Regions from separate parts of the Paenibacillus sp. RUD330 genome, predicted to be linked through region 3. Evidence: riboswitches for the same ligand, from Rfam matches in the RefSeq annotation. Region 3 holds a riboswitch; each other region holds the start of a gene.
What was found. Region 3 has a riboswitch for cyclic di-AMP ahead of CIC07_RS22080 (hypothetical protein). Riboswitches for the same ligand answer to the same signal wherever they lie in the genome.

Region 1: it holds a riboswitch for cyclic di-AMP, as region 3 does, so the genes downstream of both, CIC07_RS16410 (C40 family peptidase) here and CIC07_RS22080 (hypothetical protein) in region 3, are expected to answer to the same signal.
Region 2: it holds a riboswitch for cyclic di-AMP, as region 3 does, so the genes downstream of both, CIC07_RS01060 (C40 family peptidase) here and CIC07_RS22080 (hypothetical protein) in region 3, are expected to answer to the same signal.
Region 4: it holds a riboswitch for cyclic di-AMP, as region 3 does, so the genes downstream of both, CIC07_RS00140 (resuscitation-promoting factor) here and CIC07_RS22080 (hypothetical protein) in region 3, are expected to answer to the same signal.

Annotation. Positions count from the first base shown of each region.
Region 1 is NZ_CP022655.2:3,613,520-3,620,662, forward strand. Features, by position in the region: gene CIC07_RS16390 (glycine betaine ABC transporter substrate-binding protein) at 1-243, opposite strand, end outside; gene CIC07_RS16395 (ABC transporter permease) at 268-1,113, opposite strand; gene CIC07_RS16400 (quaternary amine ABC transporter ATP-binding protein) at 1,091-2,308, opposite strand; gene CIC07_RS16405 (GbsR/MarR family transcriptional regulator) at 2,550-3,119, shown strand; gene CIC07_RS16410 (C40 family peptidase) at 3,249-3,740, opposite strand; cyclic di-AMP (ydaO/yuaA leader) riboswitch at 3,744-3,877, opposite strand; gene CIC07_RS16415 (glycosyl hydrolase family 18 protein) at 4,511-5,857, shown strand; gene CIC07_RS16420 (CBS domain-containing protein) at 5,948-6,403, opposite strand; gene CIC07_RS16425 (MarR family winged helix-turn-helix transcriptional regulator) at 6,583-7,032, shown strand.
Region 2 is NZ_CP022655.2:228,651-235,793, forward strand. Features, by position in the region: gene CIC07_RS25155 (hypothetical protein) at 1-391, opposite strand, end outside; gene CIC07_RS01050 (alkaline phosphatase) at 388-2,448, opposite strand; gene CIC07_RS01055 (M15 family metallopeptidase) at 2,599-3,111, opposite strand; gene CIC07_RS01060 (C40 family peptidase) at 3,497-4,000, opposite strand; cyclic di-AMP (ydaO/yuaA leader) riboswitch at 4,006-4,169, opposite strand; gene CIC07_RS01065 (hypothetical protein) at 4,410-4,649, opposite strand; gene CIC07_RS01070 (hypothetical protein) at 4,996-5,826, opposite strand; gene CIC07_RS01075 (M1 family metallopeptidase) at 5,854-7,143, opposite strand, start outside.
Region 3 is NZ_CP022655.2:4,840,822-4,847,964, forward strand. Features, by position in the region: gene CIC07_RS22055 (sulfite exporter TauE/SafE family protein) at 1-553, opposite strand, end outside; gene uvsE (UV DNA damage repair endonuclease UvsE) at 662-1,681, opposite strand; gene CIC07_RS22065 (hypothetical protein) at 1,678-1,995, opposite strand; gene CIC07_RS22070 (D-alanine--D-alanine ligase) at 2,126-3,259, opposite strand; gene CIC07_RS22075 (amidase domain-containing protein) at 3,328-4,446, opposite strand; cyclic di-AMP (ydaO/yuaA leader) riboswitch at 4,663-4,852, shown strand; gene CIC07_RS22080 (hypothetical protein) at 4,858-5,472, shown strand; gene CIC07_RS22085 (dicarboxylate/amino acid:cation symporter) at 5,834-7,143, opposite strand, start outside.
Region 4 is NZ_CP022655.2:26,337-33,479, forward strand. Features, by position in the region: gene CIC07_RS00130 (HD domain-containing protein) at 1-1,253, shown strand, start outside; gene CIC07_RS00135 (TatD family hydrolase) at 1,279-2,052, shown strand; cyclic di-AMP (ydaO/yuaA leader) riboswitch at 2,234-2,457, shown strand; gene CIC07_RS00140 (resuscitation-promoting factor) at 2,699-3,850, shown strand; gene rnmV (ribonuclease M5) at 4,067-4,630, shown strand; gene rsmA (16S rRNA (adenine(1518)-N(6)/adenine(1519)-N(6))-dimethyltransferase RsmA) at 4,611-5,483, shown strand; gene yabG (sporulation peptidase YabG) at 5,654-6,550, shown strand; gene veg (biofilm formation stimulator Veg) at 6,694-6,966, shown strand; gene CIC07_RS00165 (small, acid-soluble spore protein, alpha/beta type) at 7,137-7,143, shown strand, end outside.

The sequences.
Region 1 (7,143 bases), 1.2 Mb from region 3:
GAGCGCAATCGTCATCGCCGCTCCCGAGCCTTCGACCAGCGTCCAATCCGTCAGGCCGTAGTCCTCGACAGCCCGATTGGCGGCAGCCATCAGGCCGGCGCCGGGATCGATGCCGATGATTTTATAGCCGACTGCCTTGCCGACGGATTGCTCGCTTCCGCCGGAATCCGTCCCGTTTCCATTGTTGGCCGCTGAACAGCCTCCAAGCGCGATGGCTCCAGCAAGTCCGAGTATCCCTGCCATTTTCCAAGAGTTCCGAATCAAAATCTATCCTCTCCTGTCTGCATGTTTTTTTCCTTTGACGAGATGCTGCGTCAGCCGATCCAGGAAGATCGCCAGAATGACGATGGCCAGGCCGGCTTCGAAGCCTTTGCCCGTCTTGATCTGGCTGACGGCGCGGTACACATCCGCTCCGATGCCCTGCGCCCCGATCAGGGAAGCGATGACGACCATGGACAGAGCGAGCATGAGCGTCTGGTTGATGCCCGCCATGATCGACGGCACCGCGAGCGGCAGCTGCACCTTGAACAGCTTCTGGGAAGGGGTGGAGCCGAAAGAATCGGCCGCCTCCACCAGATCGGCGGGCACCTGCCGGATGCCGAGATTCGTCAGGCGGATCGTCGGCGGCACCGCGAAAATGACCGAGGCGATGACGCCGGGCACGACGCCCAGATTGAAGAACGTCACGGCCGGGATCAGATAGACGAAGGCCGGCATCGTCTGCATGAAATCAAGGATGGGCGTCACGATGCTCTGCGTGCGGTTGTTCCGGGCGCAGGCGATTCCGATCGGCACGCCGAGCACGATGCTGACGATCGCCGATGTCAGCACGAGCGCCAGCGTATCCATCGTATGGTCCCAATAGCCGAGATTGTCGATCAGGAACAAGCCGACGAATGTGAACAGCGCCATCGGCCAGCGCATGATCCACCAGGCCAGCGCCGTAAACAGGACGATCAGCACGAGCGCAGGGGGAAGATGGAGCAGATAAGAGAAAAAGTCCACGACGCCTTCGATTCCGGCTGAAATCGGATCGAACAGGAAATTCATGTTCTCCTCGATGGAATCGACCATGCGGTCCACCCATTTATCAAGCGGTAGTTTCGGCAGCATCGACGCTCACCTCCCGTTCCGCGACATGTCCGGCAAGCGCTCCGAGCACCGCTCCGCGCACGATGACGCCGACGATCCGTCCCGCCTCGTTCACGACGGCGACCGGGTACTTGCTGGTGCCGCATATGTCGAACAGCTCGTGGAGCAGCATCTCCGGAGTGACGACCGGAGTATCACGGACGACGATCTCCTCCAGCGGCTGCCCGCGCCTCACCGCTTCCGACGCGTCGTCGGCGGTAATGACGCCGATCAGCTTGCGGCTGCGGTCGGTCACGAACAGATTGGAGATGCCGCTCTCGCGCATCAGCTGCAGGGCGACCCTGGCGCCGCGGTCGAGGCCGATCGTCTCGGGACGCAGCATCACATGGGAGGCGGTCAGCACCTTGGACAGATCCACGTCCTCGACGAACCTCTCCACATATTCGTTGGCAGGATTGACCATGATTTCTTCCGGCGTGCCGATCTGCACGATCGCTCCGTCCTTCATGAGCGCGATGCGGTCCCCGATCCGCAGCGCCTCATCCAGATCATGCGTAATGAACACGATCGTTTTTTTCATTTTCTCCTGAAGCTCCAGCAGTTCGTCCTGCATGTCCTTGCGGATGAGCGGATCGAGCGCGCTGAACGCTTCGTCCATCAGCAGGATCTCAGGGTCGTTCGCAAGCGCCCTTGCCAGTCCGACCCGCTGCTGCATGCCGCCGCTCAGCTGCTCGGGATAGCTGTCGGCCCTCTCTTCCAGCCCGACAAGCCGCAGCGCTTCCCTCGCTTTCGGCTCTCTTTCCTTTTTGGGCACCTTCTGGACCTCAAGCCCGTACTCCACGTTTTCAAGCAGCGTCCGATGCGGGAAGAGCGCGAATTTCTGGAAGACCATGCTGATCTTTTTCTGGCGCACCTTCCTCAGCTGCTCCGCATTCAGGCGGGTAATATCCTGTCCCGCGATGCGGATGGCGCCTCCCGTCGGCTCGATCAGCCTGTTCAGCAGACGCACGAGAGTCGATTTGCCGCTGCCGGACAATCCCATGATGACAAAGATTTCCCCAGGCTCGACGGCAAACTGGACCCGGTTGACCCCAACCGTATGCCTCGTTTCTTTAAAGATCCTGTCCTTGCTCCACCCTTCCTTCAGAAGCGGCAGAATTCGTTTTGGATCCTCGCCGAATATTTTCGTCACATCCGTGACTTCAATGATCGACAAGCGCTTCACCTCCTCATGGCCTCGCTTGCGGCCAACGCTCACTCGAACTAGTCTATCGAACAATTTAGGACACCGTCAACCGTTTTATCCGTATAATAAGTACGTACGGTTTTTTCTGTACATACTTTACATGCGAAATGCTCCCGTATCCTCTCACATGCTCGTTCATTAACCGCTTTACATTGCCGGAATTGTTTCTTACAATTACTTTGTCAGCCGAGAAGGCGATGAAGGAGCGGACATGATGACCAATGATTTCGCCGGCTTGGAGGCCGCGCAGGAGCAGGCAATCCAGAAGGCGCGCAAGCGCGTGATCGAGTCCATCGGCAAGAACATGGACCTGTACGGCATTACGCAATCGACAGGACTGCTGTATGGGCTCATGTTTTTCCAGGACAAGCCGATGAATCTCGACGAGATGGGCCAAGCGATGGAAATGAGCAAAACCAGCATGAGCACCGGTATCCGCACGCTGGTTGATTTGAATATGGTGAACAAGGTATGGGAGAAGGGATCGCGGAAGGACTTGTATGAGGTCGAGCGGGACTGGCACCAGACTTTCGCCGATTTTTTCGTCCTGAAGTGGAGAAAGGCCGTGGAGCTCAACCTGATGGCGCTCCGCCGCTCCAAGGCGGAGCTCGACAAGCTGGCGGAGAGCGGCGGCTCGGAAGCCATGCAAGTCCTGATCGGCGGCGATCTCGAGAAGATCCGCCAAGCGATCGACTATTATTTGTGGCTGGACCGGGTCATCGATCTGATGGAATCCGGCGAGATATTCAAGCATGTGCCGAAGGAAGAGCCTTCGGACTGAAGCCAAAAAGAAGCCTTCCCCCGCGGGAAGGCTTCTTTTTGGTCCTGCTGCTGAATTCGGCCGACTGCGCAAAAAAGAGAGACAGGCGGCTCATGCCGCCTGTCTCTCTTCATCCTACACTACCGCCCGTCATTCTCCGGCGTCGTCGGCCGTTTCTTCCTCTTCGCTCACCATCTTGCTGTAATCCTCGCCCGTCGCGACGCGGCGCGCCGTAACGTAGCGCTTGGCATAGTAGGCATCGTCCAGATCCGTGTAACGGACGCCCTTGCTCGAGGAGTGGGCGAACTTGCCGTCTCCGACATAGATGCCGGCATGCGAGATGCCGCGGCCGCTGGTGTTGAAGAAGACGAGATCCCCCGGACGAAGATCATCCTTGTCCACCTTCGTGCCGGCCTTGGCCTGGGACTGGGAGGAGCGCGGCAGCTTCACGTCGAACTGACCGAAAATATAGCGGACGAATCCCGAGCAGTCGAACCCTGCCGTAGTCGTGCCTCCATACTTGTAGGGAGTGCCGAGAACCTTGCCGATGGATGACTTCAACTCGGTGCTCGCGAATACGCTGGATGATGCGAACACGGCAATAAGAATGAAAGCGGTGATGGACATGATGACTTTCTTCACAGATGGTTCTCCCTCCGGTGCCTACGAAGTTAGCTGATGGGTTCGGTAGAAGGTTCCCTAGAATTCTCTCTTGCAGAATTCATTCACCCCGATTGGTTCCCCCGTTTTTCTTAACGAAAATTCGGCATTTATTTGTTTCAAGCCTGTTTGCTAATGGTTAATATTCGTAGTTTCTTGTCGAACTCCTCCCTTTGGATTATTAGAAGTCTTTCATAATTGGTAGGCTTGCAGAACTATGCATAGTATTCCAGACTATGAAAAGCCTCCAGCATTGGCACGGCTTTAGTTGCATATCCCTATAATTCTACGAAAAGTGGATAATCTGTTCGGCACCATGAACGGCGCCAAATAATCAAAGCCTGGCACCAGGATGGCCCCGAGCCTTCAAGAATAGCTGTTTTGTCGAATTGCGTTGTGAATGACGCCGACTCTTTCTTGGCTCGATGTTCTCCAGCTCCCCTCCACGCCGATCCTGCTCAATATCTTTTCCAAGATGACGATTGCCGGATAGCGGACGAGGCGAAGGGAATAGGATTGCGCCCGCCCCCTCCCCTGCACGGCATGAATAGTCCCTTTTCCTTGATCCTCTCCAGGCCTCTATTCCCATTTGCTAGAAATTTCTCCCTGTCTCCATCCAATTTTCCCCTTTTATCGATAAGCACTTTCATTGATAATGAAAGTGCTTTCAATAGATTCGACAAAAGGAGGCCGGATATTCCCTCTCATTCCTGCTTCGCCCCTATCATTCCATCCTTCAGGAGGTATCGTTCATGTTCAAACCGAACCGCCGCATCGCCGCTTCCGCGCTGAGAGTCTTGATGCTTGCCGTGCTGCTTGCCTTCTCGCTCATTCCGCAAGGCGTCGCCGTCCAGAAGGCCAGCGCTGCGGATGCATGCAGCGGAATCGCTGCCTGGAGCTCGTCATCCATCTATACCGTCGGGCAGAAGGCGGTCTACTCCGGCACGCTGTACGAAGCCAAATGGTGGACGCAAGGCGAGCGTCCGGATCTCGCCGGAGAATGGGGAGCTTGGAAAGTGCTGTCCGTCTGCTCGGCATCCCCTACGCCGACTCCGACAGTAACGCCTGCTCCTTCGGCAACGCCTAAGCCTAGCGCCACGCCGACACCGACGCCGGTGCCGACCAAAACGCCGACGCCGACGGCCACTCCTGCGCCTGCCGGAAAAATCATCGGCGCCTATGTAGCCGACTGGCATTTCCCCGTCATCAGCACCGTGCCGGCCGAGAAGCTGACGCATGTGTTCTACGCCTTCGCCGACGCGACCTCTACCGGTGTCGGCGGAGGGGATGCCGGCAAGCTGTCGCAGCTCGTCTCGCTAAAATCCAAAAATCCGAATCTCAAGGTTCTCGTCTCCGTCGGCGGCTGGGGCCGCTCCGCCAGCTTCCCGGCAGCGGCGGCTTCGGAAGCAAGCCGCACGGCGTTCGCCAACAGCGCCGTCTCCTATATCAGGGCCAATAAGCTGGACGGCATCGATATCGATTGGGAATATCCGGGCTCCGGCGACCGCGCGAACTATACGTTGTTCATCCAGAAGCTCCGTTCGGTTCTGGACGCGGCCAGCTCCGCCGATGGACGCTCCGCCAACAAATACCAGCTCACTGCCGCAGTCGGCGCCTCCGATTACGGTCTCGGCAACATCGATATCGCCGCCGTCATTCCTTCCTTCGATTTCCTCAATGTCATGACGTACGATCTGCAGAACGGAGCGAATACCCATCACACCGCTCTATACAACTCCTCGATGGCAAGCTTCAGCGTCGATTCCGCCGTCAAACTGCTGAAGAGCAAGGGCGCTCCGGCAGCGAAGCTCGTCGCCGGAGGCGCCTTTTACTCCCATGGCTCCGGCGACTACACCTATGATGAGCTCAAGGCGAGCTATATCAACAAGAACGGCTGGACTCGCCAGTGGGATTCCACCGCAAGGGCCCCGTACCTGACCAATTCCAGCGGCGGCTTCCTCAGCTACGACGATGCGGAATCGCTGACGGGAAAAGTGAATTACGCGAAATCCGGCGGCCTCGGCGGCATCATGTTCTGGGAGTACGGCCAGAACATGAACGGAGAGCTGCTGGAAGCCATCTATCAAGCGATGAAGTGATCCGCGGATCGCAGAACGAAGGAGAGCCCATGATGCCGGATCGGCATCATGGGCTCTTTTTTGGCCGGACAGCGCTTGCAGGCTGTTTTCTTACAGAAGAGACTGAAACGATTGCCGGATGACGTCGCCGCGGCTGATGATGCCCGCAAGGACGCCGCCCCGGTGGACCGGCAGCTTTTTGATCTGCTTCTTGCCCAGGATGGCGGCGATCTGCTCGATGTCGTCCTCCACGGAAGCGGTTACAACTTTTTTCTTGGCGATCGCCATGACGTTCAAAGGAAGCAGCCGCTTCAGCCTCTCCTCGTACTCGTCGTTGTCGCCATTCACGACGGCCGTGAAATAAAAGGCATCGACGACAATGTCTTCATGCTTGCCGATATATCGCATGATGTCTCCGTCGCTGACGTATCCGACGATAACGTTGCGCTCGTTGACGACGGGCAGGCCGCTGATGCGGTAAGCAAGAAATCTCTCGATGACATCCCTCACCGTATCGGTTTCCTTGACCTTATAAACCTTCGAGATCATAAAATCCTTGGCTTTCATCCTCATAACCCCTCGATACCGATTTGCGGATGCCTCAAACAAGTTGTATGATGAAAGTATATACTTGTATTATACAACTACTGGACATCCTGTCAATGGGTCATCCCTGCCGCCGAGAGTTCATGCAGCAGCGGGATGAGCTGCCCCGAACCTATGCCGAACGATAATGAGGAATTGCCATGAACGAACTTCCTTTCGAGCATATCGAGCTCGAGCTCTCCATCCTCGCCAGGCTCGTAGCCTCCGCCACGACCTACAGGAAGGAAGGAATGCTGGACCGCTCCGCTTATTTGCTCCTCCAGCAGATCTCATCGAGGAGATCGGCCGGCGTCAAGGCGCTCGCAGATGATTTCCGTCTGGACATATCCACCGTAAGCCGCCAATCGGCTGCCCTGGAGCAGAAGGGGTTGGCGTACCGGATTCCGAATCCCCAGGACGGCCGTTCCTATTCCCTCGAGCTGACGGAGGCCGGCGCCCTGGCCTTGGAGGCGAACCGCAAAGTCAGAGCCGACTATATCGCCGAGCTGCTGGCGGGATGGTCCGATGAGGAGCAGAAGCAGTTCGGCGCCCTCCTGGAGAAGTTCAACCGCGCCTGCCTGCAGGATCATCAAGCAGCTAGACAGCCTTGATCCTCCATGGGATTAAGGCTGCTTTCATTCCGGACGCCCAATGCCCCTGCCGGCAGAGAAAGGAACCGGACACATTTCCGGCATGAATTCCCCTCTCTTTCCTTGCCTTTT
Region 2 (7,143 bases), 950 kb from region 3:
CTGCGCGATCGGCCGGCACTTGATTCGCCTTGCCGGTAGAAGCGGCGGGAGCATTCCCGGCCTCGCCGCTGCCCCGCTCTTGCCCGGGCCCGCCGCTGGCGTCGCGGCCCGCCGTCCCGGCTGCCGCGCCGGAAGCCGGTGACGGCGCCTGGCCTGGCTCCGAGGCTGCCTCGGCCGCTCCTATGCGCTCGCCCTGCTCCGCCAGAGGCGCCGTTTCGGCTCGCCCGCTTGCCGCGCCCGTGGCGGTCTCCGCGGCGGACGCCGAAACGGAAGAAGGCTCTCCCCCTGAAGGGAGAGCCTTGCTTCCGCAGCCGGCCAGCAGCAGCCCGGCCGCCGTCAGTCCCGCAAGCAGCGGGACCGGACGGAGGAGTGTTGCCGGACGGCTCCTCATTGGCCGAGGGAAGCCAGCAGCGAATCGCTGGTGACGATCAGCTTGCCGTTCTCGCTTTTGAACTTCAGCGGCACCGGCTTGTTGTTTTTCTTCGCAATGCCCTTGTCCATGTACAGCACGAGCTTGCTTGCTCCGGCGCTCACGAAGGTGACGTTTTTGGCGGCATCATAGGAGGTGCTGCCTCCGACGGACTTCAGGAAGCCGTCCAGCTCGATCCAGGTCTGCTTGTCCGGCTTGCTGCCGTCCAATCTCAGGCCGAGCGCCTGCGCCATCCCGAAGAATACCTCGGTATTGTCCAGCGTGCCTTTGAAATATTCGGAGCCCGGTCCGTGAGCCATCAGCGGCACGTCGTCGGCGGAGTGGACCTCGACGCTTTCGGATTTCGGCAGCGTGCCCGTATGGAGGTACTTGTCCTTGTCAGGGGCGTCCGGATTGGCCAGCGTTCCCGGATTCGCGATATAGGCATCTCCGGAGAGGACGGCCGGAGCCTGAGGAACGGAGCTGAACTTGTAATCCTCGTAATAGTCCGGCGTGGCGCCGAAGACGACGGCCAGCTTGCGGTCGACATCCGGCGTATCCGGGAAGCCGTCCTTGTCGGAGTCGGCGTACGTCGGGAATTTGGACTGCTCATAGGTGCGCACCGCTTCGCGTCCCGTTTTGCCGTCGCCTTCCCAATAGGTGCCGGCGATGCTGGCGGAGTGGGCATGGTCGGCCGTCGCCAGGACGAGGGTGTCGCCCGAGGCGTCCGCGTAACGGCGAGCCTCGCCGATGGCCTTGTCCATCTCGATCGTATCGTAGGCGGAGCGCTCCCAGTCCATCGTATGCAGCTGCTTGTCGATGCTGGCGCCTTCGACCATCAGGAAGAAGCCGTTTTCGTTCTTGCTGAGCACCTCGATCGCTTTCTTGGTCATGTCCCACAGATTCGGCTGGTCGGTGAACGACTTGAGCGCCGCCGTGTTTTTGGTCGAGCGGTCGTAGTAGACGTTCATGTCGCCGGTATGGAACAGGCCGAGCAGCTTGGCAGGCGTTCCGGAGCTTTTCAGTCCCGAGGCGCTGTCCACGAACTTGTAGCCGGCTTTCTCGAAGCCGCCGATGAGATCGTTCTCGTCCTTGCGCTTGGAGCCGGCAACGGATTTGGGGAGGAAATAGGCCGATCCCCCGCCCATGACGACTTCAGGCTGAAGCTTCAGCAGCATGTCGGCGATCTCCGGCTTGTCCGCGCGGCGGCGGGTATGGGAGACGACAGCGGCCGGCGTCGCGTCCTCGATCTCCGAGGTCGTGACGATGCCGACCGACATGCCGCGCGTGCGCTTCAGCATCTCGGCGAGCGTCTCGACCTGCGGATCGTCCAGCGAGCTTTCCGTATTGTCCGGATAGACGCCGAGGGCGTTCACCGCGGATTTGTGGCCGGTATTGTAGGCGCTGGCGCTGTTTGCCGAGTCGGTGACGATGGAATCCATGCCGGAGGTGGTGACGACGGCGCGCTGCTCCAGCTTGTCCATCTCCATGAGGCCGTTGTACTTGCCTTCGGTCAAGCCCTTGGACATCGCGCGGGCGATGGTGATGCTCGGCTGCGACATGCCGTCCCCGACGAAGAGGATGACGTTCTTCGCCTTCTTGCCGGCTGCGGAGGTGGTCACCGCTTGATAGGAGACCGTGCGGGACAAGGATCCGGCCGTCACCTTCACGGTGTAGGAGCCCGGCTTGTCCAGCGATACGCCGCGGATCATGAAGGAGGAGCTTGAGGCGGTGCTGGTCTTCTCGAAGCTTTTGCCGAAAAAGGCTTCCGCGCTTTTGCCGTTGACCTGAATGCTGACGGCCGAAGCGTCTCCGGTCCAGTCGTTCAATTCCACGCGGAAATCGAATTTGCCGCCCGCCAGGAACTTGGCATTATGGATTGGAGCCACGTAAATGGACGGCGCCGCTTTGGCCGTTGCGGCCGCTTCGGCTGCCGCCGCTGGAGCCGGAGCCAGCTCGGCCATTCCGATTCCTCCTGCTGCCATGACGCTCGCAAGCGCCGCCCCGAGAAGCATTTTACCTGCTTTTGCTTTCTTCATCTCCCCAAACCCCTCCGCTACTGAAATGAATGCTTCCACAGCGTAAGAGAGAATGATTAAGCAGGTGCTAACGATTTATGAATAATTGGTAAAATCAAGAAAACGCCTGCGAAGCCGCAAGGCGTTTTCATTCGGGCATCCATTCGGAGTCTACTTGTTCTCCTCGCCAGCCGTTCCGTCCTCCGGAGGGCGATTGCCGTTTTTCAGCTCCCAGATCGAATAGCCGAAGTCCATTTGCAGATGGGGATTGTCCGGGAACTGGGGCCAGTCGCCGCCCCATGTGAAGCCGAGACTCTTGGCGATCGCGACGACCTCCAGCCAGTCGGCCTTGCCGTTCTTGTTCCCGTCGTATTCCATATCCCAGATGATGTCGCCCGTCCGGTCCTTGAGAGCGAAGTCGATCGCCAGACCGTAGTTGTGGTAGGATTCTCCGCCGCGGGCATGGGTCACGATGGAGCCGCCGCCATCCCGGCCTTTGCTGTAGAGGACATCCTGCTCCGCCGAGCTGCGGAAGCCGTCCGTGATGACGACTTTGATGCCCTTGGCGGCGGCAAGCGAGATGAGCTCGTCCTTTTTCCGGTCGAGCACCGGATGCAGCTGCGTTACGGGAGGCACCTCCCGGTACAGTCCCGGAGGGACGACCCGGTCGAACAGGCGCGGCATTTCCAGCTTGAAGAGGGCGGCCGCCGCGAGGACGAGTCCCGCCGCCAGCAGCAGGCAGCCGAGGCCGTTTCTGCGCCGGGTCTGAGTCCGGCCTGCGGACTTGGGGCTGCGGCCCTTTTGTCCGCCCGTCAGGGGGCTTTGCTGCATGAAGATCTCCTTTGCTCGTTCGCTTTGTTCAAGCTTATACGAGCGGGGAGGACAAAAAGCTTCAGGAAACCGCTGATCGGCATGGAATCTGTTTCCAGTCGGTGCGGGCGGGGTAAGGAGCGGTAGGAGCGGGAGCATGCGGCAGCCGGGTCATGTCCAAAAGCAAACAAACCGCTGGCCGCCTTCCCGAAGGGTTGGCTGCTGCGGTTTGCGCAAGGGGATCCGGATTCAGGACAGGCTAGTCCACATCGGGACTGCCGTCGACCGTATCGGCTGGATCGTCGGCGTATTTCTCGTACTTGGTGTCGTCCATGATCCGGCGTGCGGACACGTAACGCTTTGTGTAGTAGGAATCGCTCAGGCTGCTGATCATGACGCCTTTGCTCGACGAGGAGTGGGCGAACTTGCCGTCCCCGACATAGATTCCGACATGCGAGACGCCGCGGCCGCTCGTATTGAAGAACACGAGGTCGCCCGCCTTGAGATCAGCCTTCGCGACTTTCTTGCCCAAGCCTGCTTGGGAAGAGGAGGAATGCGGCAGGGAGATCTTGAATTGCTTGAATACATAGGACGTGAATCCGGAGCAATCGAATCCGTTCGTCGTCGTTCCGGCCGTTTTGTACGGCGTTCCGATGAGATCGCTGATGACACCGTCCATTTTGGAATCAGCCGCTGCGCTGCCTACGCCTGCAGCGAACAGCAGAGAGATTCCGAGGATGAGGCTTGCTGCTTTCTTCTTCAAGCTTGAGTAGCTCCTTCCAGAGCCTACGAGGTTAGCTGTGGGGTTCGGTTGAAGGTTCCCTATGATTCCTGCGGCATGCGCGACAATAGCTGACGGACGCCCAAAATCAATTCACCCGGAAAGTGGTTCCCCCGTTTCCATGTTCAACGGAATTCGGCATTTTGAATGATACTGGAAGACATATTCTTGCTTTTCGCCCCTTCTCCTTCCGAAAACGACATTTTCTAATAATTCTCATGTTTCAAAAAGGCGAAGACAGCGTTTACATCGCTGTTGATAGGTGAGCTTCTCACCCTGCAGCGGATGAAAATGGCGACTCGTCCCGATTTCTGCGCCTTGGCCCGCAAGCCCCAAAAAAAGCCCCGCCTTCTCATGGAGAAGGCGGGGCTTGCTTGATTCCGCGGCCGGATCAAACGGTATAAAGGACGTCTTCCATCAGGGTCAGCAGCCGGGATCTCATGCCGACCAGCTTCATCAGGGCTTCCTCCTGCAGGCTGCCGGTATCCGGGCTGAGCAAGGCGTGCTCGCTGCTGATCGCCTCAAGGGCCTTGCCGGCGTTGGGATTCAGGTCGTAATGCTCAAAGCGGTAAAGCAGCTCGGCGGTGGATTGGTGGAGTTCTTCATAATATGCTTGAATTTGTTCGGTCATCGTTCGATTTTCCTCTCTGGTTTGGTTATTTTCTCTATTCTGCTGTTCGATGTATGGGGGCGGCCCCGAGAGAGCCGGCGATTGTGTGCGGCAACTTCGCTTACAGCATGCCCATTCGTTGTTTTCACTGCTTGCATCTGTCGATGTTCATCCGATCCGGCGCAGACAGCGGATGGGGAGCGGGAGCCCATCTGCCTGCCCGGGGACAGGAACCGATATGCGTGAGTCGAGCGGAAGCTTAGGGTGCCCGATTGCCTGAGAAGTTATTAAACCGGCAGACGCTTTTTGAAAACAAGTCGTAATTGTCAGAGAATTTTCACAATTGTACGATGGAATTATCGCTTTGTCAACTAATGTGACGCGAATCCTCCCAGCAAGCGTACTGTGATGTCAGCAGCCACAAGTCGAGCAGCGTGCGGACGAGATGATAGGCTTGCTGGATGACGAGGGCGGCCAATCCGGCCCATGCCATCGCTGCGGCGCTGAAGCCGGCCCCGATGATGCCGGAAAAGAGGAGCAGGATCAGGCTGAGGCCGGCCATCGGGAGCAGCCGTCTGCAGGCAGCCGATAGGGACGCCGAGACTTTGAGCCTGGATACCGCTCCGAACTGGAGGGAGAGGCTGAGCAGATGCAGAACTCCGATCCACAGCAGCCACGCTGCCGCCCAAGGCAAGATGCTGACGGCTATTTCCTGCAGGGAGGATCCGTTCTTGACGACATCCCTTGCCCGGGAGCCCAGCCACCAGAGAGGAGCGGCGGCAAGAAGCGTTTCCGCCCAGTAGAGAAGCAGGACCGGCTTCCAAGCCTTTCGCATGCCCTGGAGGAATAACGTGCCGCCTTCATGTCCGGCCGCCGTATGGTGGATGGAGTAGAACAGGCCGGCATTGATGAGCGGCGTGACGATCATGCGGGAGAGCAGAAGGGCGGCCAGCGTCCAAAGGACCGGCTGGGCGAGATCGGTCTTCATCAGCCGGAACTGGGCTTCCGCCCAGAACAGGGCGTCCGCCCCTTGAGAAGGCTCGTTCGCTCCGGGATACCGCCGAAGCAGCGGTCCGATAATGGAGTCGACATAGCGGTAGAGAAAAAATCCCCATAACAACCGGTACAGGAACAGGGCGACGGCCACAGCCAGATGCTTGACGGTCAGGCGCCACCCTTGCTTGAGATAAGTAGACACGTTTGAGACTCTCCTCTCTTCGGGCCGCTACCAGGCGAACGCTCCCGCAATCCATTCCAGCGCCTTCACGATGCCGAGGCTGATCCGGACCTCCTGCTTGCGGGGAGCTTCGGCTTTCAGGAAGTTGTTCATCTGCCGGTTGTCCAGCACGTTGGTCCGTTCCGGATCGACCGCGGCCCAGAGCAGCGGGGAGGGAGCGGTCAGCTTGTAGAGCATATCGGATTCCACCCCGTCCCAGGTGCGGGAGGCCGTAGAGCCGTCGGCGAACTTGAAGGTGACCGGAACCGGGCCGTAGACGCCGCCGCCGCGCTTGACGAGCACGTCGGACTCGTACATTTTGGAGGCGCCGGAGTCCGCCGCCTTCGAGACCCGGATGGAGGCGACCGAATAGTCGGCCATCTCGCCTCCGTACACGAACTGGCTGAAGTAGTCGTCCCAATTCTGCTTGCTGACCTGCTCGACGACTTTCTTGAAGTCCGCCGTGGTCGGATGCTTGAATTTATATTGGTTGAAATAGGTCCGCATGATCTTGTTCATGATGTTCGTGCCGACCCGGTTCTCGATGCCGGTCAGCACCAGCTTGGCGCGGCTGTAGACATTGTCCGCATACCGGCTGTGCGAGCCGAACGACCAGGAAAGCAGCTTGAGCGGGGCGGGATCGGTGACGTAGCTCGCTTCCAGCGCCGTGCGGGGCTCCACGCCGTATTCGCTTTCCATGACCTTGTCCTCGGAGTAGGAGGTGAACCCTTCGTCCAGCCAGGCTTCCTCGAACTCGTTGGAGGCGACCATTCCGTACCAGTACTGATGGCCGATTTCATGCACGACCGTCCGCTCCAGACTGTAGCCGGGATTGTCCGTCTCGGCGGCGAATGCGGTCACGAGCGTCGGATATTCCATGCCGCCGGCGCCATTGGCCCCTTTGGGAGGAACGACGATGGACAGGGTGCTGTACGGGTAGCTGCCGTACCACTGGGCGTATTTGGCCAGAGCCGACTTGGCTGCGTGCATGTAGCGTTCTTTCTGCTCCTTGTGCAGCGGATCGAGATAGAGCTTGATGCGGACTCCGGGAACGCCGGGAGCGGAGAAAGGCTCCTCGCTGTAAAGGAAGTCGGGGGAGGCGGACCAGCCGAAGTCATGCACGTCCTCGGCATAGAACGTATACTGCTGCCCGCCCTTGGCCGCTTCCAGCTTCGTCTGGACGCCTGTGGCGGCGACTTTGTAGCCGGCGGGAACCTCGATCTTGACGGAATACACGCCGAAGTCGCTGTAGAATTCCGAGTTGCCGTGATATTGGTGGACGTTCCAGCCTTCCGCGCT
Region 3 (7,143 bases):
TGACCATGACGGGAACGAACAGCGAGCCTCCCCCGATGCCGAACAGTCCCGACACGAGTCCGACGAGCAAGCCGATTCCGAGCAGCAGCGGCAGGCTGTAGCCGTATTCGTACGTCGCGCCTGTGCCGTCGGTCAGCTTGCGCGAGATCGGCCATTCAATTGTAAGCGGATTCATTCGGTCGCGCAAGATGAGCAGCACGGCCATAAGCAGCATGAACAGGCCGAAGCTGAGCTGAAAGGCGCCTCCATGGAACCGGGAAGTCAGCGCCGAGCCGAGCATCGCTCCCGGGCCGCTGGCGATGAAGAGCATCCACGCGCTGCGGAAATCGACCTTGCGCTGCTTGGCGTACGTCATCGACGATGCCAGCGCGGTCACGATGAGCACGGCAAGCGAAGTGCCGACGGCCGTCGCCTCCGGTATCGGCGCTCCCGTCAGGCGCTCGCCGAGCAGCAGCAGGACAGGCACGATGATGATGCCGCCTCCGAGACCGACAATGCTGCCGAATATGGAAGCGACAACGCCTGTAAGTACGATCAGAACCCATTCAAGCATAGGTATTCCCTCCTTCGGCATCCTGCAGACGCCGCTTGCGCGGCAAGGGCACGGATCCCCCTCCGCCGGAGCGGGTGGCGATTCGTGCCCGTTCCGTGTTCCCCGCCTTCACAAAACCTCGATCGTGCCGCCGTCCAGGACACGGATTCCTTCTCCCGCCGCCTCGAGCCGGCGGAAATGCTCCATGAGCGTCACCAGAGCCTGGTCCTTCGCCTTGGATTCCATCATGCAGTCGAGCAGCTCCACGGAGCCGTTCGCGCCGCGCAGGAATTCCAGCAGCGGGCCCGGCTCCACGAAGTCGGCATGGCCTCTCGGATCGCTGAGGCTCTTCGGACTGGAGACGTGGATCTTCGGCGGCAGGCCTGACGGTCCCCCATCCAGTCCAAGCCGCCGCTGCTCCCGGTTCCAGGTGGCGACGATGCGCGGCCACAGTTCCCCGTAGAACGCTTCCTTCGTCTCGCCGCCGTCGTTGACCGCATGATGATGGATGTCCAGCACGACGGGATTGCCGACCTTCTCGGCGATGTCGAGCGTCTCGCGGACGTTGAACGTCTTGTCGTCGTTCTCCAGCGTCACCCGGCCGCGCAGCCTGGCAGCCTGGGCTCCGAACTGCGCGATGAACCGCTCGGCGGAGACGGGCTTGTCCCCGTATGCGCCGCCCACATGGATATTGCATTTGTATTTCTCGTCCAGCCCCATCTCCTCGAGCATCCGCACATGGTACTCCATGTCCCTGACCGAGCTTCTCAGAACCTCGGGGCGAGGCGTGCTGAACACGCAGAAGTGGTCGGGATGGAAGCTGACCCTCATGCCGGTCTCCCTCGCATAGGCGCCGACTTCGGCGAAGGAAGGAGCCAGAGCGGAGTAGGGATTCCAATCCGCGAGCGCATCATGCGTCGCCAGCGGAATGATTTTCGAGGAGAACCGATAGACGTGGATGCCGGCGTAGCGGTTGTTGCGCATGATGCGCAGGGCGCTGTGCAGATTTTCCTCGGCGATACGCTCCAGCTTGCGCAGCGCCGCCTCCCGATCCTCCAGCTTGGAGAAATTCTTGTAGGTCATGGTGCGAGACGACGAAGCGTTCTCCACCAGCAGGCTCATGGCGACGAAGCCGAAGCGGACAATCATCCCCGGCCGCCGAAAAACATTTCATGGGCGAGCGCCGTCTGCACGCGCGACTCTTCCTCCGTCAGCTTGCGGACGAGCTCCATCTCCACCTGCGTCACTTCCTCGCCCTGGAAGTTGATCTCCGCGATGGAGGCGAGGATCTTCACGATGGCGATCGCCTGGTTGCCGGGCGTGTAGGCGATGACCTTCTGTCCGGCCGGAAATACCCGGAACCCCGATTTCATCATCTTTCCTTTGCCGTATTCCAGAAGCTCGTACAGCTCCTGCTCCGACTTGAACTTGCAGACCGAATTGAATTCCGTTGCGAATCCCATTGTCATCACCCTCCTGATCGTTATTGCGGCAAGCGCGGATGCTTGTCCGGATGCTGCGGATGAAAAAACGAGCTTCCCTCCCGCCAAGGCGAAGGAAGCGCGAATGTGTGCGATGCGTATGGAAAACCGGTCAGCCGCCGTACTCCAGCTTCTGCTTCTCCGCATGGCGGGAAATCGCCAAGCCGATGAGGCTGTCGAGCAGCTCCTTGTAAGGAACGCCCGATTCCTTCCAGAGCAGCGGATACATGCTGTAAGGCGTGAAGCCCGGCATCGTGTTCACTTCGTTGATCAGAATCTTGCCGTCGCTCCTGCGGAGGAAGAAGTCGACGCGGGAGAGGCCGGATCCGTCGATCGCCAGATAAGCCCGGATCGCCATCTCGCGCACCGCTTCGGCCGTCTCTGCCGGAAGATCGGCGGGAATGTGCATGACGGAGGTTCCGTCGACGTACTTGGCGTTGTAATCGTAGAAGTCCGTTCCGCTGACGATCTCGCCGACGACCGATGCGCGCGGGTCGTCATTGCCGAGCACGCCTACTTCGATCTCGCGCCCGTCGATGAATTCCTCGATGACGACCTTGCGGTCGTAGCGCAGCGCGAGCTCGATGGCCGCGATGAGTTCTTCCCGGTTGCGGGCTTTGGAGATGCCGACGCTGCTGCCGAGATTGGCGGGCTTGACGAAGCAAGGATAGCCGAGAGCGACCTCCGTCTCCATGACGAAGAACGCGCGGTCCTTCTCCCACTGGGTCCGGTTGAAGTAGCGGTAGACGCATTGCTCTAAGCCCTCGTGGGCGAACACCTTTTTCATGAAAATCTTGTCCATGCCTACTGCCGAAGCAAGAACACCCGCTCCGACGTAAGGAATATTGGCCATTTCCATCAATCCCTGGACCGTGCCGTCCTCGCCGAACGTTCCGTGCAGCAGCGGGAACATGACGTCGATCGTCCCTCCCGGAGCCCCGGCCGAAGCGGCCGCCGCCTGGATGGCGCCCTCTCCGGCCGCAGCCGTCGCCAGCCCGCCGAATACGGGCGCCAGCGCCATGCCGCCGTCCTCTGCCGGAGACAGCTTCAGCTGCTCGACGCTGTGCGGAGCTTCCAGCAGCACTCCGCCGGAGCGCCATTCGCCTTGGCCCGTAATATAGAAGGGCTGTACCTCGTATTTATCGAAATCGAAGGCGCCCATAACGGCCAGCGCCGTCTGCAGCGATACCTGATGCTCGCCCGACTTGCCTCCGTAGATGAGTCCGACGCGAATTTTGTCTCCCATGTTAGCTCCTCCGGTAACCTTCTTGAATTAGAATGCCAATCGCTGCACGGACCGATGCGGCTCCCGCATCAGAAATAGTCCTGCAGATGATAAAACCGATAGCGCGTCCGGTCCGTCCAGGCGTAGGAATCCTTGTAGTCCCAATAGCGGTGCCGGCTCGGCACGGTGTTGGCGTTGACCAGCGGCATGCCGTCGGCATCGAACGCCGTCACGACTGTCGTATGCTGGAATCGCCCGTCGCCGCTCCAATCGTAGGTGATGACGTCCCCGAGGGACAGCTCCGATGCGCTCTCCACCGTCGTCGCCCGCATGCCCGTGCTGCGCGGGAACGACAGATACAGCTGCAGCGCGTTCGACACCGCCCAGCTGTAGCTCCAGGATTCCTGGCCGCCTGTACGGCCTTTGTACCACCATCCCGATTCTCTTTTACCAGTATAGTTCATCGGTGCTTCGCCTGCAAAGACACATTGCGACACGTAATTCGTGCAGTTGACCTCGAACAGCTCGTAAGCCGGATTCGCTTCGTTCCACCACCGGTCGGCGTAGGCGGCGACCAGCTCGCGCCTGTACTCGACGGCGCGGTCGCGGGTATTCAGACGGGACAGGACGCCATAATTAAGGAAAGGGCGCGCCGCGCCAGGACGCTGGATTCCGCTGCCGCCGCCGTCGCCGTAGGAGCGATGCTCGGCCAGCGCGCTGTCCGCCGCGGCATGGCCGTATCTGGGCCTGCGCTCGCCGACGATCGGCTCCACTCGGGTCAGGCGCCATGCTCCGCCCTCCTCGGCCAGCCACAGGCGCTCCTGCTCCAGACGCTCCTCGGTGTAGGAGCGGCCGCGATGCTCGACATGCCGCTTCACATGCAGCTTCAGGACGACCGACACTTCGGTCGCGGACTCGTTGATCCTCAGCAGCGTCGCCCTCGTCTCGCTCTGCGGCGACAGAATGCCGCGCTCCTCGTCCCTGAGGCGCAGCCGGCGCAGCCGTTCCTCCAGGCGGCGGCGGTGGTCCCTGTCTTCCAGCAAGGCTCCGAGCACCTCATGCCTCCGCTCCACTTCGGCTTCATTGTACCCGTGCACGTATTCCTGCACGGCTCCTCTCCAGCCTTCCAGCGCAGCCTGCCTGCCGGAGGACGGCTGCGAGCGCTGGGCCTCCGATCGTTTGACTCCCCGGGTACCGGTACGCGGCATTCCTTTCCCCATCCCTTCTGGTCGGTATTCGCCCATCATCAAGATGATCTTATGACTGCTCTCCATTAAAATATGCGGACCTATCCCCGGATAGAGCGCTTAAACGCCGTTATCCGGTGTTTCATCGAGAATGCGGCAGATATATATCGAATTTTCAGTCAATATCGCATTTTACAAAACAAGCCCGGCTGGCTTATGATATGATGTACCACTCTATCACCATATTTGCTGAATTCCACGTATCGTGGAAGCGGGGGAACCAATACGCGGGCGTCTGTCGACGCTTGCCGGGGTGAATCCGAGAGGAACAGGCCGGGCTGCCGAAGCCGCGTCTCTTTCCTTTTGGTAGGGCTACTCTCTGGCCCGAATCCGTCAGCTAACCCCGTAAGCGCACAAAGGAGAGATGTCAGGATGTCACTGAAAGACAACCGCGCGGCTTGTTCCGCGCAGGAGGGCTTCATTGCGCCTTCCGTCTGTTCCGCGTCTGCGGTCGAGGCCTTCTTGGCTCCGCCGCCGTTTCCGGGCTTGGACGCGCCGATCGCGCTGGACATGGCGGCCGCGGAGGCTTATTCCCCGGCTGCCGAGACGGCCGGCAGGCCGTCCTTCCGTCCCGAGGCGCTTGAAGAGGAGCCTCCGGCTCCGGGCCGCCGCATCCGCTGCATCGACCTGTTCATCACCCGCACGGGACCGCTCGTCGATCCCGAGCGCGGAGATTACCGCGTCGTGCTGCATCTGTGCTTCGGTTCTTCCATCCGTCAGGCTTCCGTGCTCATTCCTTACGCCAAGGCGCCGAGAAGCTGGGACGCGTGGAGCCGTTGGTTCCAGCCGTTCGTCGGGGTCCGCTCCGACGAGGCGATGTCCGTGCTCTATTACGACGCGGAATGGATCAGCGACCACAGAGACCGCCTGCTGCGCAAGACGCTGGAGCCTTCCTCCCAGGAAGGCACGCTGTTCCCGGCCACCGCTTTCTGGAGACGCAACGCCCTAATCGAAACATCCGACATCCATATCCGGCTGTCTCTGTAGCCGGATGGCGCTCTGTCCTTCATTCCTTCCATAGGCATCCCCTGTCCGCTCTGCGGCCCGGGGATGCCTATTGGCTTTTTGGCGCCCGCAACGGTCATTGGCCGCCTAATCTGATAGAGCCGGCCGTATTCGCGCCCGGCACCGCCGCACGGCGGCGATGCGCCTCCAAGGTTCGGAACAAGTCGCAACGGTCAGGGAAGCCCTTTGATTTCGATCATATTCGGACTTCATGCCCCGGTATCTGTTATAAATTGAATTTGAATGATAATATGAATGATCCAACTGCCTTCCGGAAGCATGACATAGCCCATAAAAAAGACTGCCAGCCGTTAGAACGGCTGGCAGTCTTTCTATTTCACCATCAAGCGTGGCTCAGTTCGAGCTCGTCTTCCTCATCCCGCTCGTAGGATTCCCGATCGAATTCCCCTTCCGATACGGCGACCAGCAGCGTCGACACGGTCGTGCCGGAGGCGTTCAGCGCCGTGCGGCCCATGTCGACCACGGCATCGATCGCAAGCACCAGCCCCAGTCCTTCCAGTGGCAGGCCAAGCGCGGTGAGCACGACGGTCGTCGAGATGGAGGCCGGACCCGGCACCCCGGCGACGCCGATCGACGAGATCATGCTGACCAGCACGATGAGCACGTAATCCGACCAGCCCAGCGGCACGCTGTACACCTGGGCGACGAATACCGCCACGACGGCAGGCCATACGCCGCCGCAGCCGTTCATGTTCATCGTCGCGCCGAGCGGAGCGACGAAGCTGGCGATGCGCGGCGATACGCGCAGCCTCTTGGTGATGACCTCGAGGTTGACCGGCAGCGTCGCGTAGCTGCTGCGAGTCGTGAAGGCGACCGCGAGCGTCGGATAGATTTTGCGGAGGAACTTGAATGGATTCAGCCTCGCGCCGAACGTCACCAGCGCTCCGAAGGTAAGGATGAAGTGCAGCAGCAGCGCGATATACGTCGCGATGATGAGCGTGATAAGCGGCTTGAGCGTCTCTGCGCCGTACTTGGCGGCCATGGAGCCGATCAGCGCGTATACGCCGTACGGAGTCAAGCGGATGATGTACTTGGTCACCTGATTCATGACCTGCTTTAGCGATTCGATGACCTGGCGCACCGGCTCGACCGCTTCCGGCTTGCGGGAGCTGAGATGCACGATCGCCACCGCGACGAAAATGGAGAAGATCAGCACCGGCACGACTTTGCCGTCCGCCATATCCCCGATCGGATTCGACGGAACCAGATTCAGGATGACCTCCGAGAAGGTCGGAATGGCACGCGATTCGTAGCCTTCCGGCACGCTTTGGGCGATGCCCGTTCCCGGGTTCGCGACCAGAGCGACGACAAGCCCGATGAGGGCTGCGATTCCGGTCGTAACCAGGAACAGCAGGATGGTCTTCGTCCCGATCTTGCGCAGCTGCCCGAGATTCGAGATCGAGGTGATGCTGGAAATGACAAGCACGGCGACGAGCGGAATGACGAGCATCTTGATCAGGTTGACGTAGATGGACCCGATCGTGCCGATGCTGGTCGCATCCAGCTCGAGGGCGTTCAGCGTGATGCCGACGGCCAGACCGATTCCGAGCGCGATCAGAACGCGGTAGCCGAAGTTCACGCGGCGCCGCGCCAGCCACACGAGCAGGCCGATGACGACAATAGAGACAAGCA
Region 4 (7,143 bases), 750 kb from region 3:
AATATATTTACGTTCAGGATCAGCTGATTTGGGACCTGATCGATACGCCGGAATTTCAGAGGCTGAGAAGAATCCGCCAGCTTGGCACCACATTCCTCACCTTCCATGGCGCGGAGCACAGCCGTTTCAGCCATTCGCTCGGCGTCTATGAGCTGACACGGCGCATCATCTCGCAGTTCGAACGCAGCGAGTACCCCGACTGGCCCAGGGAAGAGAAGCTTCTTAGCCTATGCGCGGCTTTGCTTCATGATCTCGGGCATGGGCCGTTCTCCCATTCCATTGAAGAAATCATGGAATTCGACCATGAGGAATGGAGCTGCTCTATTATAGAAGGAGATACGGAAGTGAACCGGCTCCTGCGTTCCGTCGAGCCCGGATTTCCGGGCAAAGTAGCCTCCGTAATCCGGAAAACCTACGAGAAGCCGATCGTCATTAATTTGGTGTCGAGCCAAATGGATGCGGACCGCATGGATTACCTGCTGCGGGATGCCTACTTTACCGGAGTCAATTACGGTACGTTCGATCTGGACCGGATTCTTCGCGTGCTTCGCCCCCACCAAGGCAGGATTGTCGTCAAGGACAGCGGCATGCATGCGGTCGAGGATTATCTGATGAGCCGATATCAGATGTATTGGCAGGTGTATTTCCATCCGGTTACTCGCAGCTCGGAGATTGTTCTGAGGAAAATTCTTCTGAGGGCCCAGGAATTATGCCGTTCGGGCTATGCCTTCTCCTGGATTCCCGAGCCGATCAAGCGGCTGTTCAGCCAGGACCTGGATGTGGCTTCTTATTTGAAGCTGGACGAATCGCTTGTCCAAACGGCTTTTGCCGCTTGGACCGAAGAGGAGGATAAGCTGCTGGCATCCTTATGCACCCGATTCCTTAATCGCAAATTGTACAAGTATATAACCTTCGACCGCGAACATGAATCAGACGCCCAGCTGTTCTGCGAACGGCTGGCCGCCGCTGGAATGAACCGCGATTACGAGCTGGAAATTGATTTTCCTTACGATCTTCCCTATCATGTGTATCGTTCGGGAATGGACAAGCAGGAGGAAGGAAACCGGGGCAAGCCTCCGATCCTGCTTCTTGACAGCTCCATGCAGCTGACGGAAATATCGGCGCAATCCGATGTCGTGAGGTCGATAACGGGCATGCACCGCGGCCAATACCGGCTCTTCTACGATGCCGAAGCGGCTTCGCTGCTCAGCTATCGCATGGAGCCGGAAATTCGGGAAAGACTTGGCCTGTAGGCCGCAATTCGAAAGGAGTCGAAACATGGCAGGATTGATTGACACGCACACGCATCTGGACGCCCCCAAATTCGACAATGACCGCGAGGAAGTGATCCAGCGCGCCCGCGACGCGGGGGTAGAGCTGATGTTCAATGTCGGATTCAACCGCGAGACGATTCCGACGACGCTGGAACTTGCCGAAAAATATCCGTTCATCTACGCCATTGTCGGGTGGCACCCGACGGACAGCGCCGATGTGAGGGAAGGGGACCTCGAACGGGTGGAGGCGCTGATGGCGCATCCGAAGGTCGTCGCTATCGGGGAAATCGGATTGGACTATTATTGGGACACCGCTCCAAAGGATGTCCAGCAGCAGGTATTCCGCGAACAGATCCGCATCGCGAAGCGTACGGGCAAGCCGATCGTCATTCATAATCGCGATGCCCATGAGGATGTCGTCCGCATCCTTCGGGAAGAGAAGGCGGCTGAGGTCGGAGGCATCATGCACTGCTTCTCCGGCAGTTGGGAAACCGCCAAGCAATGTCTGGACATGAACTTCTATATTTCGTTCGGCGGGCCGGTGACCTTCAAGAATGCCAGGGTGCCGAAAGAGGTTCTTGCGCAGGTTCCCCTGGACCGTCTGCTGATCGAAACGGACTCCCCCTATCTGGCTCCTCATCCTCATCGAGGGAAGCGGAATGAGTCCGCATTCGTGGCATTGGTTGCCGAGACAGCGGCGGAAATAAAAGGTAAAAATGTGAATGAGATCGTTTCCATCACATCCGCAAATGCAAGAAAATGTTTCCAGCTTTCTTAAAATCGGGCGAAAAAGCTTGTAAAAAGGTGCTTGGCTGAGAAAAATTATATTTCTGCTCTGTCAAACCGCCCAAAACGGCCGGATTTTCCTCTAATTTGGCTGAAAGAGTCTTTTATCTCTTCTTTACAATCGGTTGACCGAAACTGTATGATTCAACTCAGAGCTTTGAGTGATGCAGTTTTTTAATCATTCGCTTAATCTCCCCACAAGGGAGAGCGGGGGAACCAAGCAGCGATTCCATGCAGTCCCGGATGACATGATTTTCCGGAGCGGACTGGATGGACGAACTGACCTTTTCCAGGGGTGAATTTCGCCAAAAGGCCTTGAGCAGGCCGAGTAGGCGAATAGGGCAGCTCTCTTGTCCGAACCCGTCAGCTAACCTCGTAAGCGCATATAAGAGAGATCAACCTCGTGCTCCACTTTCCATGTGTTCAGCGTGACCAACCCGGGAAGCCACGATACAGATCCTCTGTCGACGGCTTCTTTTTGTTTGAATATTGCGTAAACCGTCGACATAGGGTTAACCGTGGAGGTGAAGCAAGAGGTTGATAGGCGTGCTGCTCGGCACGTACAAAACCTAATAGTCGCGTCTTAAATAGTCATGCGTAACACGAGGCGGCGGGGCTATGTAAGGAGGACCGAAGAAGTGGGCGCAATTCCCTTAAAGGACACCCATGTACAACGATCATCCAGCAAGTCTTTCCAATGGCGATGGAAGCATGAAAACCTGCGTTTGATCCTACTGAGCTTAATTATCTCAATCGCGATGACTTTCATGTTTTTGGTGTTGTTGCACGGAACGTCTGAGAAGAACGTCTCCGTAGTGTTGAACGGACAGGAAACGATCCTGAGCACGAAGCAGGATGTCCTGCAGCACCTACTGGATGAACAAGCTATAACTGTCGGACCGCACGACCAGATTTCAGTTCCGCTGAGCGCGGCGCTCAAGGATGGGGACCGGATCATTGTCGATCAGGCTGTGCCGGTGACGATTATGGCTGACGGAAAGACTACGACGGTGTACACGACCGAAAAAACCGTGAAGGCCGCGATCGGAGAGTCCAATATTCCGATTCGCGAGCAAGACAAAATTCTCCCTGACACCTCCTCGCAGCTGAAACCGAACATGACGATTCGGGTGCTGCGAATCGACAAGCATACGACCACGACAAAGCACGACATTCCTTTCACCGTCATCCGCAAAGAGGATGCTACCTTGGAAAAGGGGCAGCTAAAAATGGTGAAGGCCGGCCAGAACGGCCAATTGGTCAAAACCTTCGAAAAGGTATACCAGGATGGTAAGATGGTATCCATGACGCTGCTCGCCAAATCGATGGAACAGCCCGCCGTCAACAAGATCGTTGCGGTCGGCACCAAGGAAAAGCCGAAGCCTAAAGCTGTCGCTCTCAGCGCAGCGTCTTCGGCATCGCAATCCGTCACCAAATCAGGCCTCTCGCTCAAAGCCAAGAAAGTGCTGAACAACGTCACCCTGACGGCTTATACCGCCGGTTTTGCCTCGACAGGCAAATCCAAAGGCGATGCCGGCTACGGCATCACCGCTTCCGGAGCAAAAGTATCGGAAGGCCGCACCATTGCAGTCGACCCGGATGTCATCCCGATGGGATGGTGGGTATATATAGAAGGAATCGGCTTCCGTCGTGCAGAAGATACGGGGAGCGCGATCAACGGCAAGAAGATCGACGTGTTCTACGAGAGTGAATCTTACGTGAAGCAGTTCGGCAAGAAGCGCGGATACACCGTATACGTGCTGGGACCAACCAAGCCGAAGCTGAGCTGATTCAAGCGATACGGGTCCGCCTTTACGAGGCGGTCCCGTTTTGGACGTTTACCGGCTATGAGGAGATTAGAGAGGGCTTTTTTGGCTCATGCTAGGACGACTGCCGTCCTTTTCCGGCCGCAGTCCGGATCTCGGCTGGCCGGCATTCAAGAGGCCCGAGCCTCTTTTTCTTTTTATACCCCCTCAAACGCGTATTGAATTAAAGGAGACAAGGCCTTGATCAAAGAAATTATCGTCGTGGAGGGCAAGGACGACACGGCAGCGATTCGGCGCGCCGTGGAAGCCGACACGATCGAAACGAACGGCTCGGCGATCGGCGAGGAAGTGCTGCGCCGGATCGAGCTCGCCATGCAGCGTCGGGGAGTCATCATCTTCACCGACCCCGACCACGCAGGAGAGAGAATACGCAAAATCGTCTCGCAGCGGGTGCCCGGCTGCAAGCATGCCTTTCTGCCGCAGGAGGACGCCTTGCGCAAAGGCGACATCGGCGTGGAGAACGCTTCCCCCGAAGCGGTCAGAAGAGCGTTGGCGTCCGTTCGGACGGAGGGAGATCCGGAGAAGGCGGAAATCTCGAACAGCGATCTGCTGGAAGCCGGTCTGCTGGTGCATGGAGATGCGGCCCGGCGTCGACTGCTCATGGGCAACCGGCTGGGCATCGGCTATTGCAACGGCAAGCAGTTCCTGAAGCGCTGCGCCAGCTTTCAGATCACGAAGGAAGAATTCGGACAAGCCTTGCGGCAGATGGAGGAGGAGATCGCCCATGGACGTAGCGACACCTAGAAGAACGAAGGAAATCATCGAGAGGCATGGTTTCTCCTTCAAGAAGAGCCTGGGGCAGAACTTCCTGATCGACCCCAATATTCTGAACAAGATCGTAGCCGCGGCCGGACTGGACGCAACCAAAGGGGCGCTGGAGATCGGTCCCGGCATCGGTGCCTTGACCCAGCAGCTCGCCAGGGAAGCGGGCAAGGTGGCAGCGGTCGAGATCGACCGGCGGCTCATCCCGATTCTTCAGGAGGTGCTGGAAGCCGACGAGAATGTGCGTATCGTTCACGGCGACGTGCTGGAGATCGACCTGCAGGCGCTGTTCAAGGAGCAGTTCGGCGAGGTGAGCGGCGTCAGCGTCGTGGCCAATCTGCCTTATTACGTGACGACTCCGATCCTGATGAAGCTTCTGGAGGAGCGGCTGCCGCTGGAGAACATCGTCGTCATGATCCAGAAGGAAGTCGCCGAGCGGATGGCGGCCAAGCCCGGCACGAAGGCCTATGGCAGCCTCAGCGTGGCCGTCCAGTATTACGCGGTGCCGGAGCTTGTCTGCATCGTGCCTCATACGGTGTTCATTCCGCAGCCGAACGTCGACTCGGCCGTCATCAAGCTGGCGATGCGGGACAAGCCTGCCGTCGACGTGGCGGACGAGGATTTCTTCTTTCGCACGGTTCAGGCCTGCTTCGCGCAGCGCCGCAAGACGATCCACAACAATCTGTCCTCCTGGCTCGGCAAGGACAAGCGGGAGGAGCTTACCCGCATCCTCGAATCGACGGGTATCGATCCCGTGCGGCGGGGCGAGACGCTGTCGCTGCAGGAATACGCCTCTCTGACGGCGGCGCTTGAAACACATGGCCTCAAGGGCTGACAACCCGGCAGCGCTGCTTCGTCAAAGCGAAGCTCTTCATGAGGATCCGGTCGGATCCTTTCATGGAGGGCTTTTTGTGCCGGGAGCCAGCGCCAGCGCCGCAGCGCCGAAAACCCGTTGTCACCTCCGGCGGCCTATGCCCATACCATAAGGCAGAGGTGATGGGCCTAATGAATCAAGGGGATTTTGTCGTTCGGCGCTCCTACGGCGGGGATGTATTGTTCCGCATCGAAGCTGTCCGCGGGGATACCGCCATTTTGAAGGGAGCGGATTACCGTCTGCTCGCCGACGCGCCGCTCGGCGACCTGACGAAGGTGGCCGATCCGGAGGAGCTGGGCGTCACGAAGTCGGTCCGAAGCAAGGTGAAGGCGTCCAATCAGCGAATGAGCCAAGAGCTGATCGATCAGTCCGTCCATCACGAGATGGACTTCCGTCCCGGAGACTCCAATGCTTCCGCACAGGCATATTTCGATCTGCCCGGCAAAGTTCTGCATCTGGACGGCGACGCCAACTATATGCGCAAAAGCATGCAGCTGTACAATCAGATGAAGGTGCCGGCTCAAGGCCTTCATGTCGGCGAAGCTCAGATGGCGGATCTGCTGTACCATCTGCTGCCGCAGGTGAAGCCGGATGTCGTCGTCATTACCGGCCATGACGGCCTGCTAAAGAACCGCCCTACAGGCGATCTCTACAGCATAGGCAGTTATAAGAACTCCCAGAACTTCGTCAACGCGGTCCATGTGGCCCGGGAGTACGACAAGAACCGCGACAATCTGATCGTGGTCGCAGGGGCATGTCAGTCCCATTATGAGGCGCTGCTTCAGTCCGGAGCCAATTTCGCCAGCTCGCCGGGACGCATCCTTATCCATGCGCTCGATCCGGTCTATATCGCCATCAAGGCAAGCTACACGTCGATCCGGGAGCCGATCAACCTGCCGGATGTCATTCACGGCACGATTTCGGGCATCGACGGAGTGGGCGGAATCGAGACGATGGGACGTTACAGGGTCGGTCTTCCGAAGCCGCAGACGGTTACGAATGTGAAGCCAAACCCTTATTATGCGTAAGCTGTAAATCCTTATTCATCTTGAAAACGAAGTCGAAAAATTTTCATTGACACTAAAGTTAGACCGATGATATAATTTTCGTTTATTTGACAACGCCTCCTCCCTTGGGCTATAATGGACAAGGAAAGAGGTGGTAGTTGCCAATGGCTAGAAATGCTTTGTCTGAGATCAAGCGCAGCATGGAAGCGCATGTTGGAGCCAAGATCATGCTGCGGGCTAACGGAGGCCGGCGCAAGACGGTTGAACGTTCCGGTGTTTTGGAAGAAACCTACCCATCTGTTTTCATTGTCAAGCTGGATCAGGATCAGCATGCTTTCAAGCGTGTGTCCTATAGTTACGCGGACATTCTGACGGATTCCGTCGAGGTCACCGTCTGCAACGACGAAGGCCAAGTACGGATCAATCCCGTTCACTGAACGTCCCATATATGCTTAACCGGGGAACTTCGCGCGACCGCTGCCGGCTGTCGTGCTTTTTTTATGCTTGCTTTCGGGGACCGCATAGAAGCGGGAGTCCGCTCTCATACTACAGGAAGGGCTGTCGCCGATGGACGGCCCAATACAGCCGCAGGGCAAGGAGGCTACGCATGAGCC